Regions from separate parts of the Laedolimicola ammoniilytica genome, predicted to be linked through region 1. Evidence: a T-box and tRNA genes for the amino acid it is inferred to sense, from the RefSeq annotation. Region 1 holds a T-box; the other holds one or more tRNA genes.
What was found. A T-box is a leader RNA that pairs with one kind of tRNA and senses whether it is charged. The one in region 1 lies ahead of metG (methionine--tRNA ligase), so its partner is inferred to be a tRNA-Met.
Positions count from the first base shown of each region.

Region 2: it has a tRNA-Met gene. The T-box ahead of metG (methionine--tRNA ligase) is inferred to sense a tRNA for this amino acid. The anticodon was not compared.

Region 1 covers NZ_JAOQKC010000014.1:13,654-22,486, reverse strand. Annotated here, with positions in the region: gene OCV63_RS11030 (lactonase family protein) at 1-702, opposite strand, end outside; gene OCV63_RS11025 (ROK family protein) at 717-1,661, opposite strand; gene metG (methionine--tRNA ligase) at 1,879-3,852, opposite strand; T-box leader at 4,066-4,313, opposite strand; gene OCV63_RS11015 (50S ribosomal protein L25) at 4,572-5,159, shown strand; gene OCV63_RS11010 (DUF885 domain-containing protein) at 5,302-7,308, shown strand; gene OCV63_RS11005 (spore maturation protein) at 7,315-7,854, opposite strand; gene OCV63_RS11000 (nucleoside recognition domain-containing protein) at 7,859-8,461, opposite strand; gene OCV63_RS10995 (AbrB/MazE/SpoVT family DNA-binding domain-containing protein) at 8,695-8,833, shown strand, end outside.
Region 2 covers NZ_JAOQKC010000023.1:10,710-19,542, forward strand. Annotated here, with positions in the region: gene OCV63_RS14025 (GNAT family N-acetyltransferase) at 1-700, opposite strand, end outside; gene ispF (2-C-methyl-D-erythritol 2,4-cyclodiphosphate synthase) at 841-1,383, opposite strand; gene OCV63_RS14035 (DNA-deoxyinosine glycosylase) at 1,425-1,919, opposite strand; tRNA gene OCV63_RS14040 (tRNA-Met) at 2,277-2,350, opposite strand; tRNA gene OCV63_RS14045 (tRNA-Val) at 2,356-2,428, opposite strand; gene nudC (NAD(+) diphosphatase) at 2,601-3,443, opposite strand; gene thrS (threonine--tRNA ligase) at 3,515-5,428, opposite strand; gene OCV63_RS14060 (SEC-C metal-binding domain-containing protein) at 5,448-5,954, opposite strand; gene OCV63_RS14065 (CotH kinase family protein) at 6,052-7,776, opposite strand; gene OCV63_RS14070 (phosphodiester glycosidase family protein) at 7,878-8,222, opposite strand; gene OCV63_RS14075 (hypothetical protein) at 8,573-8,773, shown strand; gene ybaK (Cys-tRNA(Pro) deacylase) at 8,832-8,833, opposite strand, start outside.

The DNA of each region.
Region 1 (8,833 bases):
GACCTCACAGGTCAGTTCTGTCATCACATAGAAATGTGTTCCATTTCCATCGAAAGCGCCATGTCTCGTTCCCTGTCCCGGGATACCGTAGATGTTCTTCTCTTTCTCCGGAAGCAACCATCCCTTCTCCCAGTCCGCCCGGTAGCAGGCAAATACGTCCTGTCCCAGATCCGACACATAGACATGCTGTCCGTCCGGCGCCATCACAGTCTGATGGATATGGGGACCTTCCTGCCGCTCCGGGTTCGCGCCCCGGCCCCGGTGCCTCAGGACACAGGTCGCCGGTTCCAGTCCGTGATCCTCCCGGATCCGGTACACGGCCAGGCTGCCGCCGGAATAATTGGATACCAGAAGGTACTTTTTATCTGGAGAAAAACTCAGGTGACAGGCATCTGCCCCACAGGTAAACTGTCGGTTGATGCGCCGAAGCGCTCCCGTCTCCCGGTCAATGACAAATGCGGAAACAGTGGAACCATCAATGCCATTCCAGTCCTTCAGCTCATTGACACAGTACAGATACGCGCCCTCTGCGTCTGCCAGTACGTAAGAGGGATTCTGAATGTCACCAGTCACTGTCCGGTAGGCCAGCTTCCCGGTCTGTTCATCGAAATCATAGCAGGCGATACCCTTGCATCTTCCTTCTACTATCTCGCCCGATCCCATCAAAATCGGCTCCGTATAGCCTCCCGTAAATATCCGCATACCCTCTCTCCTTATCAGTCAAGCACCAGTTCGGATGCTCCCACGATACCGAAATCTTTCTTCAGTTCCGCGAACCGGAATTCTACCGGAAGGGGAATCTGATTGTAACGATCAAATTCCTTTCTCACTCTGCCGAACAGCGCGTCGCCAAAATGGGTCAGGCCGCCGCCGAATACGAATACGTTGATATTCAGCATCATGAAGCAGTTGTACGCACAGACCGCAATGTAGTGCGCCATCTGCTCCACCATTTCGATGGCCAGCTCGTCGCCCTCGTTGTAGGCTGCCAGCAGATCCTCACAGCTTAAATCTTCCTTGTCCACCATGGAAGTTTCCCTGCCCTCCAGCATCTTGATTTTCAGATGCTTCGGCACGTAGCGTCCGCTGGCGTGGGACATGAAGCAGCCCCTGTTCCGGCATCCGCACATGATGCCCTCGTCCGGCGTCGCCAGCATGTGTCCGCACTCTCCAGCCCAGCCGTAGCTTCCGCGGAACAGCTTTCCATCTACAATAATGCCGCTTCCGATTCCGGTGCTGGTGGCCATATAGATCATATGGCGGCTTCCCCGTCCGGCTCCCTTGCGGTACTCTGCCAGGGCTGCGGCATTGCTGTCGTTATCCAGTACAATCTTTACACCCGGCAGACGCTCCTGCAGATATTCCTTCATGGGAAAATCGCGAATATTCGTCAGCGCCGAGGTCAGATAGACGTAACCGGTATCAAAAAGAATATAGGACGGCATGCAGATTCCGATTCCCTGCAAATCCCCGTTCTTCAGGTTATGCTTCTTCTCGATCTCACGGATGGTCTCAATCATCCGGTCGCTGAAGGCCGGGCCATCTGCATTGATATCCGACGGATGCTGCATCCGATCCAGGAGCTGCCCGTCCGCATCAAACAAACCGTATGCTACTTTGGTTCCACCTGCATCAATTCCAATCCTGTACTTTTTGCACATATTTTTTCTCCAAATTGAATTTGTTTTGTTATATTTTATATTTATCATTATATAGATCAGTTTCACGCTTGTCAATAGAAATATAAATTACTTTCGAAAAAAACTTTTTTTGTTTCTTTTTTATATTGTTTCGAAACATGAGATCAAAAAAACAGCATCCGGATTTTGATCCGAATACTGCTTTTTTCTGTATTTTATATCCAGTTCTTTCTTATACCTAGCAGATCTCCGCGCCTGCCGGCATATCCTTCTCCGGCGTCATCAGTGCCAGATTACCCTCTGCGTCCTCAGCGCACAAAAGCATTCCTTCAGACAGGATACCTGCCAGCTTCGCCGGCTTCAGGTTCACGACTACCATGACCTTCTTACCGACCATTTCCTCCGGTGTGTAATGAGACTTAATACCGGATACGATCTGCTTTACCTGGCTTCCGATGCGGACCTGGGAGCACAGAAGCTTTTTAGACTTCTTCACGGCCTCGCAGGCAATGATTTCGCCCACCTGGAACTGCAGCTTCGCGAAATCGTCAAAGGTAATCTCTGCCTTCGGCTCGATGTCGATGACGTCTGCAGCCTCCTCTTTTGCCTCTTCCGGCTGAGCCTGCTCTGCCGCGTCCGCAGCCTTCTTAGCTTCAACCTTCTCCAGAACCTCTTTCACGTCCAGTCTCGCGAACAGAATCTCCGGCTTGTCGGTTACCTTATTGCCGGACTGATAGAGACCGAACATGTTCATAACCTCCAGGGAACGCTTTCTCGCGCCCAGCTGTGCCAGAATCTTGTCGGCAGTCTCCGGCATAAACGGCTCTAAGAGGCTTGCGCCAATGCTGATGCTCTCTACTAGGTTGTAGAGCACGGTCGCCAGACGGTCCTTTTTGCTCTCGTCCTTGGCCAGAGCCCAGGGCATGGTCTCGTCGATGTATTTATTGCAGCGTTTGAACAGGTTAAAGATCTCGGTGATGGCGTCTGCCACGCGCAGATCGTCCATTTTCGCGGAAGCCTTCTCCGCCGCGCTTACCGCAGCCTCGCGAAGCTCCCGGTCAACCGGCTCCAGCACGCCTGTGTTATTCACCACGCCGTCAAAATACTTATTAGACATGGATACGGTACGGTTCACCAGGTTGCCCAGGGTGTTCGCCAGGTCGGAGTTCATACGCTCCACCATCAGCTCCCAGGTGATTACGCCGTCATTGTCAAAGGGCATCTCATGCAGTACGAAGTAACGCACCGCGTCCACGCCGAACATATCTACCAGATCGTCTGCGTAGAGTACATTTCCCTTGGACTTGCTCATCTTGCCGTCTCCCTGCAGCAGCCACGGATGACCGAATACCTGCTTCGGCAGCGGCAGATCCAGCGCCATCAGGAAAATGGGCCAGTAAATGGTATGGAAACGGATAATGTCCTTGCCGATCAGATGCAGATCCGCCGGCCACTCCTTCTTGAACAGGTCACTGGACTCTCCGTCGCACTCGTAGCCAATGCCGGTGATGTAGTTGGTCAGCGCATCCAGCCATACGTATACCACATGCTTCGGATCGAAATCCACCGGGATACCCCATTTAAAGGAGGTACGGGATACACAGAGATCCTGCAGACCCGGAAGCAGGAAGTTGTTCATCATCTCATTCTTTCTGGAGACCGGCTGAATGAATTCCGGATGCTTGTTGATGTGGTCAATCAGACGGTCAGCGTATTTACTCATACGGAAGAAATAAGCCTCCTCCTTAGCCGGCTGAACCTCACGGCCGCAGTCCGGACACTTGCCGTCCACCAGCTGGGACTGGGTCCAGAAGGACTCGCAGGGCGTACAGTACATACCCTCGTAAGCGCCCTTGTAGATATCGCCCTGGTCATACAGCTTCTTGAAGATCTTCTGTACCTGCTTCTCGTGATAATCATCGGTGGTGCGGATAAATTTATCATAGGAAGTATTCATCAGATCCCAGATGCGCTTAATCTCGCCAGATACATTGTCTACGAATTCCTTCGGCGTTACGCCTGCCTCCTCAGCCTTCAGCTCGATCTTCTGGCCGTGCTCGTCGGTACCGGTCTGGAAGAATACGTCGTAGCCCTGGAGTCTCCGGAAACGGGCGATGGCGTCCGCCAGTACGATCTCATAGGTGTTGCCGATGTGGGGCTTGCCGGATGTGTAGGCAATAGCCGTAGTCATATAAAATTTTTTCTTGTCCATTTTTTACCTCTCTTTTCTATGCAAACGAAAATTTAAATAAGAATCCTGTGAAACAGGATTCTTCGCCTGCGGCGGGTCGCTCCAGCGACACAATTCCATTCCGCCGCAGTGCGCTCCCCCGGAGGGTTTTGCTCTATAGGAAACCCAACTTTTATACTTTCATATAGTATAATGTTTCCTATAGAGCAAAAAATCCCCGTCTTCCTCAATACCAAAGAAGACGGGGATGATTCCCGTGTTACCACTTCCATTCGCCTGTTCCTCACGAAACAGACCTCTGCGGGTACCTGCATACCCTGACGCTGTAACGGGCGCACCCTTCACGGCTTATCGCAGAAACTTCTGCGTTCATCCGTGCCGCTCAGAAACCATCTTCAGCTCTTTTGCCTCCATCCCTCTCAGCCACCGGGAATTCTCTGTAAAAGGTTCATACAGCTTACTCTTTTCTTCATCGCGTTTGCATTTTGCTCATATAAAAGAAGCGTAACACGGCCAAAACCTTTTGTCAAGCCTGCCGACTTTTCTTCTCTTATTCGTTTAAAAATTTTCAGTTTTTTATCGAATTTCGATGCTCATTTTTGTTGAAATTTACTCTTTAACTTTAAAAAATCAGTGCTATAATAAGCACCGTAAAGTAAATATAGAACCACTTAACAATACCTGTTTGTTACACAAAGTGGAAGGCTGCTAAGCGATTCAGATTTTGGAGGAAAAGATAAATGAATACTTTAAAAGCTGAAAAAAGAGACATGTTGACGAAAGCCAAGAAACTTAGACGTGAAGGTTATGTTACCGGCAATATCTACGGCCGCGAGATGAAGGAATCCATTCCTCTTCAGATTACCAAGGCAGACGCTGAGAAAATCTTAAGATCCGAAGGAAAAGGAAGCCAGGTAATGCTGGAGGTCGCAGGCGAGACCTATGACGCGCTGATTAAGGAGATCGATTATGATTCCTTAAGAGGACAGCTTCTGGAGATTGATTTCCAGGCACTGGTAAGCAATGAAAAGGTTCATTCCGTAGCTGAGGTGATCCTGCTTGGTCAGGACGACGTACAGGCCGGCGTGGTACAGCAGATGCTTCAGGAAGTTACCTACAAGGCACTGCCCGCAGATCTGGTTGACAAGATCAAGGTTGACGTCAGCCACATGAAGGTCGGCGAGACACTGAAGGTAAAGGATCTGGATATTGCCAAGAATCCTGCCATTGACCTGCATACTTCCCCGGAAGCTACCGTTGCTACCGTACTGGAGGTTCATGCCGCAGCGGCTGACGAAGACGCTGACGGTGAGACCGCAGAAGCATAATTCAAACCCAAACATGGAAATAGAACAGAAAAGCCCATATGTCGAACATGAAAGTCCGATATATGGGCTTTTTGCAAGTAACAATTTCTTTTTTCCCCGTTCTACTCATAAACTACACCAAGAGTTATTTCGGTGGTTTCCCATGAACATGTTATCCACAATTTTCCCTTCCACTTTGCAGAAAAATCCCCATCCCGGGCCTGCCAGCCACAGCCGTATGTGCAAAAAGTCCTTCCTCGTTGTTCTTTTTCTCTCTGCTTTTTTAACGGCGGCTCTGCTTCTCTCCCGCTCCTGTCTGCCCGGTACGGACACTACTTCCGCCGATGAGGCCTTCGAAGCCTTCACCAACGGACTCTTCCGGGAATCTGTCACCGGCAGCACACTGACACTCCATTACACGCTGGCTGACCCGGCTTCTTACGGAATTCGTAAGTTCCCGATTTCCTATGGCTCTTACTCGGAGGAAGCAAAAGCCCGGTCAGCCGCCGCTCTGGAAAATGCGTTCGCCGCCCTGTCGGATTTTCCGCGAAGTAAACTGTCTTATCAGAACCGTCTGACCTTCGACATCCTGGACACGCAGATTCCCCGGGAGCTTACACTGCTCCATTTTCCTTATTATGAGGAAGTTTGCAGTCCGCTGCTGGGTGTGCAGGCACAGCTGCCGGTGCTGCTGGCGGAGTACACCTTTGATTCGGAGGCGGATGTGGATGTCTATCTGCGGCTGCTGGCGAAGACAGATGTGTATTTTGAGGAATTATGCGAGTATGAAAAGAAGAAGGCTGCGGCTGGACTTTTTATGACGGATGAAAGCGCAGACGCGGTGATTGCGGGGTGTCAGGATTTTCTGAATGGGACACAATTCAACAACGCCAACCAAAGTAATAGTAATCAGAACAAGCCTGAAAACATAGCCGCCACCGATATTGACTCTGTCCGAAGCTCCAATGAGATTCTCGACACACCTGAGGAAGGTTCCGAGGCAATCATCGAACATTTTTTGGCAGCCAGCTTCTCCGAACGCCTTACGGAACTTTCTCAAAAAAACCAGCTTTCCGACCGTCAAATCTTATATTATGTAAACCTCAACCAACGAGTGCTCGAATCCCACGTTTTCCCCGCCTACGCTCACCTCATCGAAACCCTCTCCTCCCTGAAAGGCTCCGGCTCGAATCCCTTGGGCCTGGCCCATTACCCGGAAGGCCGCGCCTACTATCAGGCCCTGGTGGACGCCGTCGTTGGCTCCGGCCGCACCCTGCCCGAAATCCGCGACCTCATCGACCGCCAGCTCCTGTCCGATGTGCGCCAGATGGCCGCGCTGGTCAAACGCCGCCCGGAGCTGCTGACCGACATTTCCCGCACCATCGAAATCCAGGAACCGGAGCAGATTCTGGAAGAATTACAGACCCGAATGCAGACTGATTTTCCTGCTGCCACGAGCTACGCCCATAACGGCGCGGACGCTGACGGCACTGACCACGCCATCCACATTTCCATCAAATCCGTCTCCCCGTCCCTCCAGGAGCACTTAAGCCCCGCCTTCTACCTTACGCCACCCCTGGACGCCATGTGGAATCATGTCATCTACATCAATCCTGCTGCCGATTACGACGGTCTGACCCTCTTTACCACCCTGGCCCACGAGGGCTTCCCCGGCCATCTGTATCAGACGCTCTCCGAACAGACCCCGCCGCAGTCCCCAGTCCGCAGCCTCTTCTACTTCGGCGGCTTTGTCGAAGGCTGGGCCACCTATGCCGAGCGCCTGTCCTACCGCTACGCCGGTCTCGATCCGGATATGGCCGACCTCTTAGCCGCCAACTCCTTCTTCCTGCTGGGTCTCTACGCCCGCTCGGACGTGGGTATCCACTACGAAGGCTGGACCCCTTCGGAAATGAACCAATTCTGGAACGGCTACAGCGTCACCGATTCCGCTGCACTCGCCGAGATCTATCAGACCATCCAGCAGGATCCCGCCAATTACCTCAAATATTATCTGGGTGCGGTGGAGATTCTGGAGCTGAAAAAAGAAGCGGAAAATGGTCTCGGAGCGCAATTTGCGCTGAAGGATTTCCACAGCTATCTGCTCCGCACCGGCCCCGCCCCTTTTTCCATCCTCCAGGCTTACCTGCCCGCCTGGACTGCCACGGATTAGTTGTAGCTAACCATTCAAAATCATCTTCCCCGCCAACCACACGCTGACTGCGATTCCCGCCACCGTCGCCAACAGCGCCCCCGGCAGCGTATAGCGGGTCTTCTTCACCTTCGCCGTCATAAAATAGATACTCATGGTATAAAAGACCGTCTCCGTACACCCCATCATAATGGACGCCGCCAGCCCCACATAACTGTCCGTCCCGTACTCCTTAAAAACATCCAGTGCCAGCCCCGTGGCCGCTGAAGCCGAGAACATCCGCACGATAGCAAGAGGCAGAAGCTCCGACGGGAAATGTATCTTCTCCGTCAGGCCGCCCAGCACTCCCGCCAGAAAATCCAGGAACCCGGAAGCACGCAGCACGCCCACCGCCACCATCAGTCCCACCAGCGTCGGCAGAATCTGCACCACCGTCTTCAGCCCGTCCTTCGCCCCCTTTACAAAATCATCATACACCGGCCGCTTCGCGGCCAGCCCCTCCATCACCACATAGAAAATCAGAAACGGCACGATAAGATCCGATATGTAAAGCATCACCCTTGCCATTTTCTCACCCCCTGTCCATCAGCTTACAGAACACCACCGCCACCACGGCGCTGATCAGCGTCGCCACCAGCGAAGGAGCCAGAATCGCAGCCGGATTCACACTGCCATACTGGCTCCGATAAGCGATGATATTCACCGGAATCAGCTGCAGAGACGCGATATTCAGGACCAGAAAAGTACACATTTCGTTGCTGGCTGTCCCCTTTTTCCGCGCCTGCTGTCCGGTCTTCCGTCGCTCCTCCTCCAGATCGCTCAGCGCCTCCATGGCTTTCAGCCCTGCCGGAGTGGCAGCCCAGCCGAGACCGAAGATATTGGCGATCACATTGGTCGTGATATACTCTCTGGCCGGATGCTCCCGCGGCAGCCGCGGAAACATGAAATCCAGAAACGGCCCGATGACACGGGACACCCGGCCAATGATGCCACTCTTTTGGGCAATCTCCATCACCCCCACCCACAGCGCCATAATCCCCGCCATAGTGACGCACAGGTTCACCGCCTCCCCCGCCGACGTAAGCGCTGCCTCCGTCAACTCCGGCAGTCTTCCCTGTAAAGTTCCGTAAACAATTCCCAGGATCAGCATGGCCGCCCAAAGATAATTCAGCATGACATCTTCTCCCTTTTTTATCAATATATTCTTTCTAATCCGCATTTATGGAATTTTCTTTGCTTTTCATATTATCTCCCCCAAATTTTTGCTAATTTATCCTTTTTTTATGTTTTTTTATCAATTTGTTCATTAAAATATCATTAAGAAATTTATTTACCTATTGGAATCTTATGGTTTTTTTGTTATAATATTGAAATCGAGTGTTACCATTAAATGAAGGAGGAGAAGCAATGAAGAACACCGGAGTGGTCAGAAGACTGGATGAACTCGGACGTATCACGCTTCCTATGGAATTACGAAAAGTATTCGGAATTGAAGAACGCGATTCTCTCGAGATCTATGTTGAAGATGACAAAATTATTTTAAAGA
Region 2 (8,833 bases), on a different contig from region 1:
CGTCGCTTCTGGTGAGCTGACTTCCCTCCTCCGTGAAATTCCAGTCAAACACACTATCATTTTCCGGCAGAATCGGATCGGTAATATGAAGTATCAGACTCTGGGGTTTCTCCGCGCCGATGCGCTCCACGAACTTTTCGACGTCCACCAGACGCAGCATCATGGGCGTGCTCTCCCATTCCGGCCATTCAATGTGACGTTTCTGATACTGCGCATCCTTTTCCACGAACAGGTCGTATTCCTCGGCCAGCTCTTCAGGTTTCCGGGTCACCAGGCTCTCCTCGTCGTCATTTCCCATGAGGCGGAAGTCAAAGGGCGTATAGATGGCCTCGTCAGCGGGCATTAGGAAGGTGAAGGGGCGGCCGTCGGCGTACATATCCCGCAGAGCTTTTGTGAGCAGTTCCCGCATCAGGCCCTGATGGCGGTACGTGACTTTGGTGGCCACCGCTACGATATACTCCGCCGGAATGGACGTACCACGAAACCGAAAGGTATAAGGATTCCGGTGCAGCATGGAGACGATTGCGCCGTTGTCCTCTGCCACCAGGATTTGGTTGTCCTGTGCTTTGATTTGATAATAAAGCTCGGAAAATGCGTCCGCATCCTCCACAAACACTTCGTCATAAAGAGCCCGGGAGCGTATCCGCTCTGCGTCCGTCAGATAATGAATCGTCAAATTTTCCAGTTTATGCTGTTTCATGCCGTTCACCTCATCTACATATCTGTTTTCCAAATATTTTTTCTTAATTCTATCGATGCTTTCTGCAAAAGAATGAACTTAAGATTTTAAAGTTCCATCAACGTAACCTTTTATAGATTTCACTTTGTAATTTTATATCTTTACTTCTGACAGCCGCCACAGCCCGGACAGCCGTTCGGAATCTGCATCACATCTTCATAGGCGTAATTCGCCACCGGAATCAGCGCACAGATGGCCTGAGAGGAAATACCCTCGCCGGTGCCGGTAAAGCCGAGGCCCTCTTCCGTGGTGGCCTTGATGTTAATCTGGCTTTCCTCGATCTGCAGCGCCTTCGCCACATTGGCCCGCATCTTCGGAATATGAGGCGCCATTTTCGGCCGCTGGGCAATGATGGTGGCGTCGATATTGCCCACCACATAATCTTCCTCCTCCAGAAGCTTTCCCACATGCTCCAGAAGCCGGATACTGGAGATTCCCTTATAAGCCGGATCCGTATCCGGGAAATGCTTGCCGATGTCGCCCAGGGCCGCCGCGCCTAAAAGGGCGTCCATGATCGCATGGAGCAGCACGTCCGCGTCGGAGTGGCCTAAAAGTCCTTTCTCATAGGGGATCTCCACGCCGCCCAGGATCAGCTTCCGGTCCTCCACCAGTCTGTGTACGTCATATCCCATTCCTACCCGCATGTTATACCTCTTTCTCCGGGAACCTCTGCCCGGTTTTCTTTTTATTTGTTTAAACTCGCGCCAATCACTTTCCACTGCTCGATCAGCTTCTCCAGCGAACAGGCCGCGTTGGCCGGGCTGGTGGACGGTAAACGCACCGCTGTCCGTCCCGTCGCCGGGAACATGTATTTCTTATAAAGCTTCTCCGCTGTACCTCCATTCACGTAGATCTGCCGGATATCCGCTGTCTCCAAAATAGGCCGGATATCGTTCGGCACCACGTTCCGGATGCTGCTGTCGCTGGAACCCTCGATCTCGCAGCTGGCAATCACGTCCCAGAGGGCGATGCCGTTCCCCAGCAGGAACTTTTTCTTCTCAGGAATCGTCCCCGGCGTCTCCTGCCCCGTCACAGCTGCCAGAACCCGCCAGAATCGATTCTGTGGATGATTGTAGAAGAAATGTCCTTCCCGGGATTTGACCGACGGGAAGCTGCCCAGAATCAAAATTTTCGAATGCTCATCGTAGAGCGGCGGGATCTCATGCTGTACCTGTTCCATATCATTCACCGTATCCTGTCTTTTTCTCTTAGCCAGTATTATAGTACATCCAGGCTCTGAAAACAATATGCCTTATTTTTCATCATTTATGATCGCCAAGCAAAAATCAGAGAAGTTTTCACTTCCCTGATTTTATACCAGCTTCCAATCCTATTGCAATCATTTTCATGAAAAAGAATGTGCCATTGGCACATTCTCGCGCCGAGGCGCGGTTGCTTCAGCAACCATCTACCACTGCGCCGAGTGCGCATCTTTGCAAGCTCTGCTTGCTTTTATGGAATAGGGAATTCTATCGGAATTTCCTATTCCATAAACAAAAGACCCAAGAGCTTTTCAACTCTTGGGTCTGAATCTTAGTAGCGAGGAAGGGATTTGAACCCCCGACACTGCGGGTATGAACCGCATGCTCTAGCCAACTGAGCTACCTCGCCATAAATGGGACCTATAGGGCTCGAACCTATGACCCTCTGCTTGTAAGGCAGATGCTCTCCCAGCTGAGCTAAGATCCCATTTTGTTCTCGGTTTTGACTTGCTGTCCCAACCGACTTGCTTATTATAACCTTACAACCGAAGAAAAGTCAAGCACTTTTTTCAACTTTTTTTCATTTTCTTTTCAGAATCTCCAAAAGCCGCATAAATACTGGGTTTTTTGACCTTATTTTTTACGGGAAAGGTGCTTTTTCACACCTTCCCGTTCTTAAACTGCCAGATCATCTCACTGGTCAGGCTGATGTTCAGAGGCTGGGGCGGCGCGTCCTCTCTGGTGAACCACTCGGCGGTGGCCAGCTCCTCGGTGTCCAGGGTGATGGTCTCATCGTCGCCCTCCAGATCCACAAAGAAGCCCATCAGCACGGTCTCGGAGAAGGACCAGGGCTGGCTCTTGTAATAGCGGATGTTTTTGACCTTCAGGCCCACTTCCTCCATGACCTCCCGGCGAATGGTCTCTTCAATGCTCTCACCAATCTCGGTGAAGCCCGCAATCAGCGCGTAGTAGGTGATGTTATCCCGGCCCGCATACTTTGACATCAAAAGTTTTCCGTTATGTAAGATGCCCACGATAACCGCCGGGGAAATCTTCGGGTATTCCATCTGGCCGCAGTCCGGGCAGCGCATCATACGCTCCTTCGTGTCATGCACCATGGGGCTGCCACAGTGGCCGCAGTACCTGCGGACGTCATACCAGTGCCAGAGCTGATAGCCGGTGATTCCCGCAAAGGACAGCCACTGAGGCTGGGCGTCCCGGAATCTTCGGTTACTCTCCAGGCGGAATCCTTTACGTTCCGGCAGAGCCAGCTCCTTCGCCAGATAAAATCTTTTATCATCCACCGTGAACAGATAAATGATATTCTCCGAAAGCGCTGTCTTCACCTCCGGAAAATCCCGGAATCTGGGAAATGTAATCTCTTCTCCATCCCAGTTCGCCAGTGCGTTATGCTTCTCAAAATACATGAGATAGCTGTCGGCGTCCGGCTTCTCCGGGTGATATTCGTTGTGATAGATATGCGGTGCGATATCCTGTATCATCTGTAACTCCTTTTAAAAACCCCGCCGGAAGGCTTACGCCTCCGGGCGGGGGAATCTGCGTTCAAATAATTTTATGCTTCTCTGCCTTTGGTCTCAATCTCTTTCTTCACGTCAGCAATGAAAGTACCCAGAGCCTTCGCTCCCTGATCGCCCGCCTCGCGGCTTCTGACGGAGACAGCGCCTTCCTCTTCCTCTTTCTGACCTACGACCAGCATGTACGGAATCTTCGCGGTCTGAGCCTCGCGGATCTTGTAGCCGATTTTCTCAGCACGCTTGTCAAGCTCGGTGCGGATACCGGCCTCTTCCAGCTCTTTGCGAACCTTCTCTGCATAATCCATGTACTTGTCAGAAATCGGTAATACACGTACCTGTACCGGAGCCAGCCAGGTGGGGAACGCGCCTGCAAAATGCTCAATCAGGATACCGATGAAACGCTCGATGGAACCGAATACCACGCGGTGAATCATGATCGGACGGTGCTTCTCGCCGTCTGCGCCCACATACTCCAGCTCGAAACGCTGGGGCAGCTGGAAGTCCAGCTGAATGGTTCCGCACTGCCAGGTACGGCCAATGCAGTCTACCAGGTGGAAATCGATCTTCGGGCCGTAGAACGCGCCGTCACCCTCATTTACCACATAGGGCATACCCAGCTCGTCCAGAGCGTCGCGAAGACCCGCCGTAGCCATCTCCCAGTCCTCGTCGCTTCCCATGGAATCCTCGGGACGTGTGGACAGCTCCACGTGATATTTGAATCCAAACATGGAATAAGTATCGTTGATCAGAGCTACGACGCCCTTGATCTCATCCTTGATCTGCTCCGGTGTCATGAAGATATGGGCATCGTCCTGGGTGAAGCAGCGCACACGCATGAGACCGTGCAGCTGGCCGGACTTCTCATGACGGTGTACCAGACCCAGCTCGCCCACACGCAGGGGCAGGTCACGGTAGGAACGGGGCTCTGCAGCATATACCAGAACGCCGCCAGGGCAGTTCATCGGTTTGATTGCGTAATCCTCACCGTCGATGACGGTGGTGTACATATTATTCTTATAGTGATCCCAGTGACCGGAGGTCTCCCAGAGGCTGCGGTTCAGGATAATCGGGGTAGATACCTCTACGTATCCGGCCTTCTTGTGGATCTCTCTCCAGTAGTCGATCAGGGTATTCTTAAGTGTCATTCCCTTCGGCAGGAAGAACGGGAAGCCCGGTCCTGCTTCGTGCATCATAAAGAGGCCCAGCTCCTTGCCAAGCTTTCTGTGGTCACGCTTTTTAGCCTCTTCCATCATGGTGATGTAAGCTTCCAGCTCCTCTTTCTTCGGGAAAGCGGTAGCATAGATACGGGTCAGCATCTTATTGTGCTCGTCGCCTCTCCAGTAAGCGCCTGCCAGGCTCATGATCTTGAAGGCTTTTCCCACGTCCTTGGTGCTCTTTAAATGCGGGCCTGCGCAAAGGTCTACAAACTCGCCCTGCTGGTAGAAGCTGATCTCCGCATCCTCCGGAAGATCCTCAATAAGCTCTACCTTGTAGGGCTCGCCCTTCTCCTTCATGAACGCGATAGCCTCCTCGCGGGGCTTGGTAAAGCGAACGATCTCCAGGTTCTCCTTGATGATCTTCTTCATCTCTGCCTCGATCTTCTCGAAGTCGTCGGAGGTCAGCGGAGTCTCAAAGTCCATATCGTAGTAAAAGCCATCTGCTACGGAAGGTCCGATAGCCAGCTTTACAGTCGGGTACAGACGCTTTACAGCCTGCGCCATCACGTGACTTGCGGTATGACGGAGAACCGGCAGTGCCTTTTCGTCCTTCAGGGTCAGGATGTTCAGGTTACAGTCCTTATCGATCACGGTTCTCAGGTCTACGACCTCGCCATCTACCTCGCCTGCCACAGTCATACGTGCCAGGCCTTCACTTAAGTCCTGTGCAATCTCATATACGGATTTGCTTTCTTCATACTCCTTTACGGAGCCGTCTTTCAGTGTAATTTTCATAATCTTCTCCTCCTGCGCCTTATGCATTCTTTCCGCAGCACTTCTTGTATTTCTTTCCGCTTCCGCAGGGGCAGGGGTCGTTACGGCCGATCTTCGGTCCCTTTACGATAGTGTTTGATTTCTTCTGCTCCAGATACAGCTCATGCAGCTTCTCCTCAGAGAAAATTTCTTTCCACTGGGGCAGCTCGTAGAGCCAGTCTGCCTTGGCGTCTACCATGTTTTTGTACAGCTTCTCTTTGTCAAACTTCAGGGATACAACGGTGTCCTCCTCCATCTCCTCGATAGGGTTCGGCTCTACCAGGCTGTCGTTGATGCCATCCAGGAAGCCTGTCATGGTCATCACGCTCTGTCCGTACTTCTCTGCCAGCTCCTTAACGGTACCCTTTACCTCGGTATCCGGATCGGTCAAAAGCTGCTCGTAGATGCCCTTCTCAATATTGAAATAGTTCGCCCAGAATCTCTGGATGTCACCCTTATTTGCTTTCTCATCGTAGGCCATATCGCGCCACTGTTTCAGTAATGCCATAATTTAATCTCCATCCTTTGCTCTAAAAACTCATGTTCTTTGTGGAACATGCCTCTATCCAATTAAATATAACAGGCAGGGGCGCAAAAATCAAGGGTTAATCCTCCAGTTGCTCCATATATTCCGGCAGTTTTCTGATTTCCTCCAGTATGACGGCAGGGCGCTGCTCCCAGAACTCCCGGATGACGCGGATCTCCTGCTGATGCTGCTCCACCTTCTCCTGATATTCCTGTCCAAAGGTCTCTCCCTCTTTTACGGCCTCTTTCTCTGAGACCGCCCGGATCTGCCAGGACAGCTCCCCGTCCATCTCCGCCTCGATCTGCTCCAGCACTGTCTCCACATGCGCCGTGGAAAACGCGCCCTCTGCATATTTCTCCAGGATGGCGGCAAACTGAGCCCGCACGTCTTCCCGCTTCAGCAGTTCTTTCAGCAGTGGGAATTCCTGCCGCCAGCCCACGCTCTCCCCGCCCAGGGCCAACGCCAGTGGATGGGTGCTGTAATGGGTCTCCGGGATCCGGCCCATGCTCAGATCCAGATCATAGAGCAAAAACCGCCATTTTCCATCGGTCCCTGCGCCGCTGTAATCACCGATATCCGAATACCATCGGTAGGCCTTGCAGTTGTTATCCGGCCAGTCCACATTGGCTACAAACATTTCCACCGCGCAGTAGTGCAGAAAGTTATCGATATCTAACCGAGCAGCCAGCTCTTCATACAGCCGGTCGTCCGTCAAATCATAGTGGTAATAGGACATGACCTCCTGCAGATCCTGTTTGGCCTGCTGCTCCTCTTCGGTCAGCTCCTGATCATCCTCCCGGAAAGGCTCCGCCATCCTCCAGCTGCCCTCGTCCGGCCTGGACTGATACAGATTGTTCAGATAAGTCCTGTCAAAATAATCCTCCAACCACTCAAAACCGTAGTATTCCCCGTTGATCCAGACCGAGGCCGCCCGGTATCTGGCACTGCAGGGAAAGCCTGCATCCGCCGCCAGCTGCGCCCCGAGCTCGTTGCGCAGATATCCGTATTCCTGGTCATTTCCGTGGTTGCGGAGCACCACCCGCTTGGAAAATGTCGGCTCCTGCCCGGCTGTACCAGTCTCCTCTCCCTGATTTTCCGGAAAAAGCTCTGTCCGGATCCGCTTTCCGCCGTACTGCTCTCTGGCTATCAGACGCAGGGATTTCACATCCAGCCCCCGTGATAGGCCTCCATTGACCCGGATTCCCAGCTCCTCATCCAGAATCTGCGTCCCGTCCGGCTCCCACATTTCCACCTGGACGACCCGCTCGCCCGCGTCACCCCGCACATTGTAGTTGGCTGGATCCCGGTTACTGATCCACTCATCCGGGTGTTCCAGCACATAGTCGTCCCGGAGCTTTCCCGTCACCAGGATTCCTTTTTCATAGCCAAACAGCTCTTCCGGATCCCCGGTGATAGCCACCACCAGGGTCGAAAATCTGTGTTTTACATTTCTGCCCAGAAAATAAGTCCGGGTGTAGACGTCGGACTGGGTTCCGTCCTCATAGTAAGCGATGGCCCGCACCGGAATTCCGCGGCACTCCTCTCCTGCTTCCAGACGGATCGGCCTCTCATATCGGGCAGTCTCCCGGGATGGCCTGCTCCCGTCCAGGGTGTAATAGATCTCCGACTTCAGAAAGGTGGACAGCTCCAGCGTCAGATCGCTGTCCCAGAACCGCTCCTCCTCCGAAAAACCGATTTCCTGATTTCTATAGGGCTCACAGGCTTTCGCAAAGCCCACCGCAGCCACCAGTGCAAGCACGGTCAGGCACCCGGCCAGCCGTATCCTACGGGTTTTCTTTTTCATTCTTATAATCCACCTTTCTCCAAAGACACAGCATTTATTCTAAAATAGAAAAAAAGGGAAAAAAATAGACAGATCCGAAGATCTGTCTAAAAATTTATCAACTACTCTGTCTGCGCATCGCTCTGGGTCTCGTCCTGCACCTCAGTCTGCGTGTCATCCTGCGGTTTCTCGATATAAACAATGTCGCTGATTTCCCGCTCATCGGCAAACCACCAGCAGGGCTGATTGACAATCTCACCGTTGTCGTACAGGGTCACGGAGCTTCCGCCGTCCAGGTTGTACGCGCTCTGGCATCCCAGTTCCGCAAAGGCCTTGGACAGCTTGTCGAAATTCATACCGCGGCTGTACTGGGTCCGCCGTCCGTCCACTGCCAGAATGATATAGTGGTTGGGCTCCACATAGCCGATGGCTGTCCGCGGTTCAAAGCCACTGATGCTGACGTTCATATTGTCTACCTTAGCTTCTTTCTGTTCTTTTTCTTCTTTTTCATGTTCTCTTTTCTCTCCTCTGCTGTAACGCTAAAATAATTTCCAAAATTTTCCTAACGAGATTATAAACTCTTTCTAAATAAATCGCATGCTTCTTGCAAATGCTTCCCGAAGCAAAACGCCGCCGGCTGTGGGTTCACAGCCGGTGGCGTCGCTAAAGGGGAGGATATAAGTAATTCGTTTCTCTTTTGTCTGGTCTTAGTATGGGCCGGGTTTTCCGCTTTTATACAAAGCATTTGCTATTTTTTTATTTTTATGGTACAAACATAGGTAGACGCTGCCCAGGGGCGGCAGAAAGGACGCTGCGCATGAAAGACGGAAAATTAAAACGAATCCTGGCTCTGTCAGGCGTATTACTCCTGGTCGGTATGTATCTGCTGACTCTGGTGTTCGCCTTCGTGGATCCTACAGCCGGGAAAAACTGGCTGAAAGCCTCGATTGTATGTACGATTTTTATCCCTGTATTTCTCTACGCCTGCATTATGCTGGCGCGTTATCTGAAAAAATAATATTTTCTATTACACCAGACACGAGGCTGCCGCATCACGCAACAGCCTCGTTCGACGTTT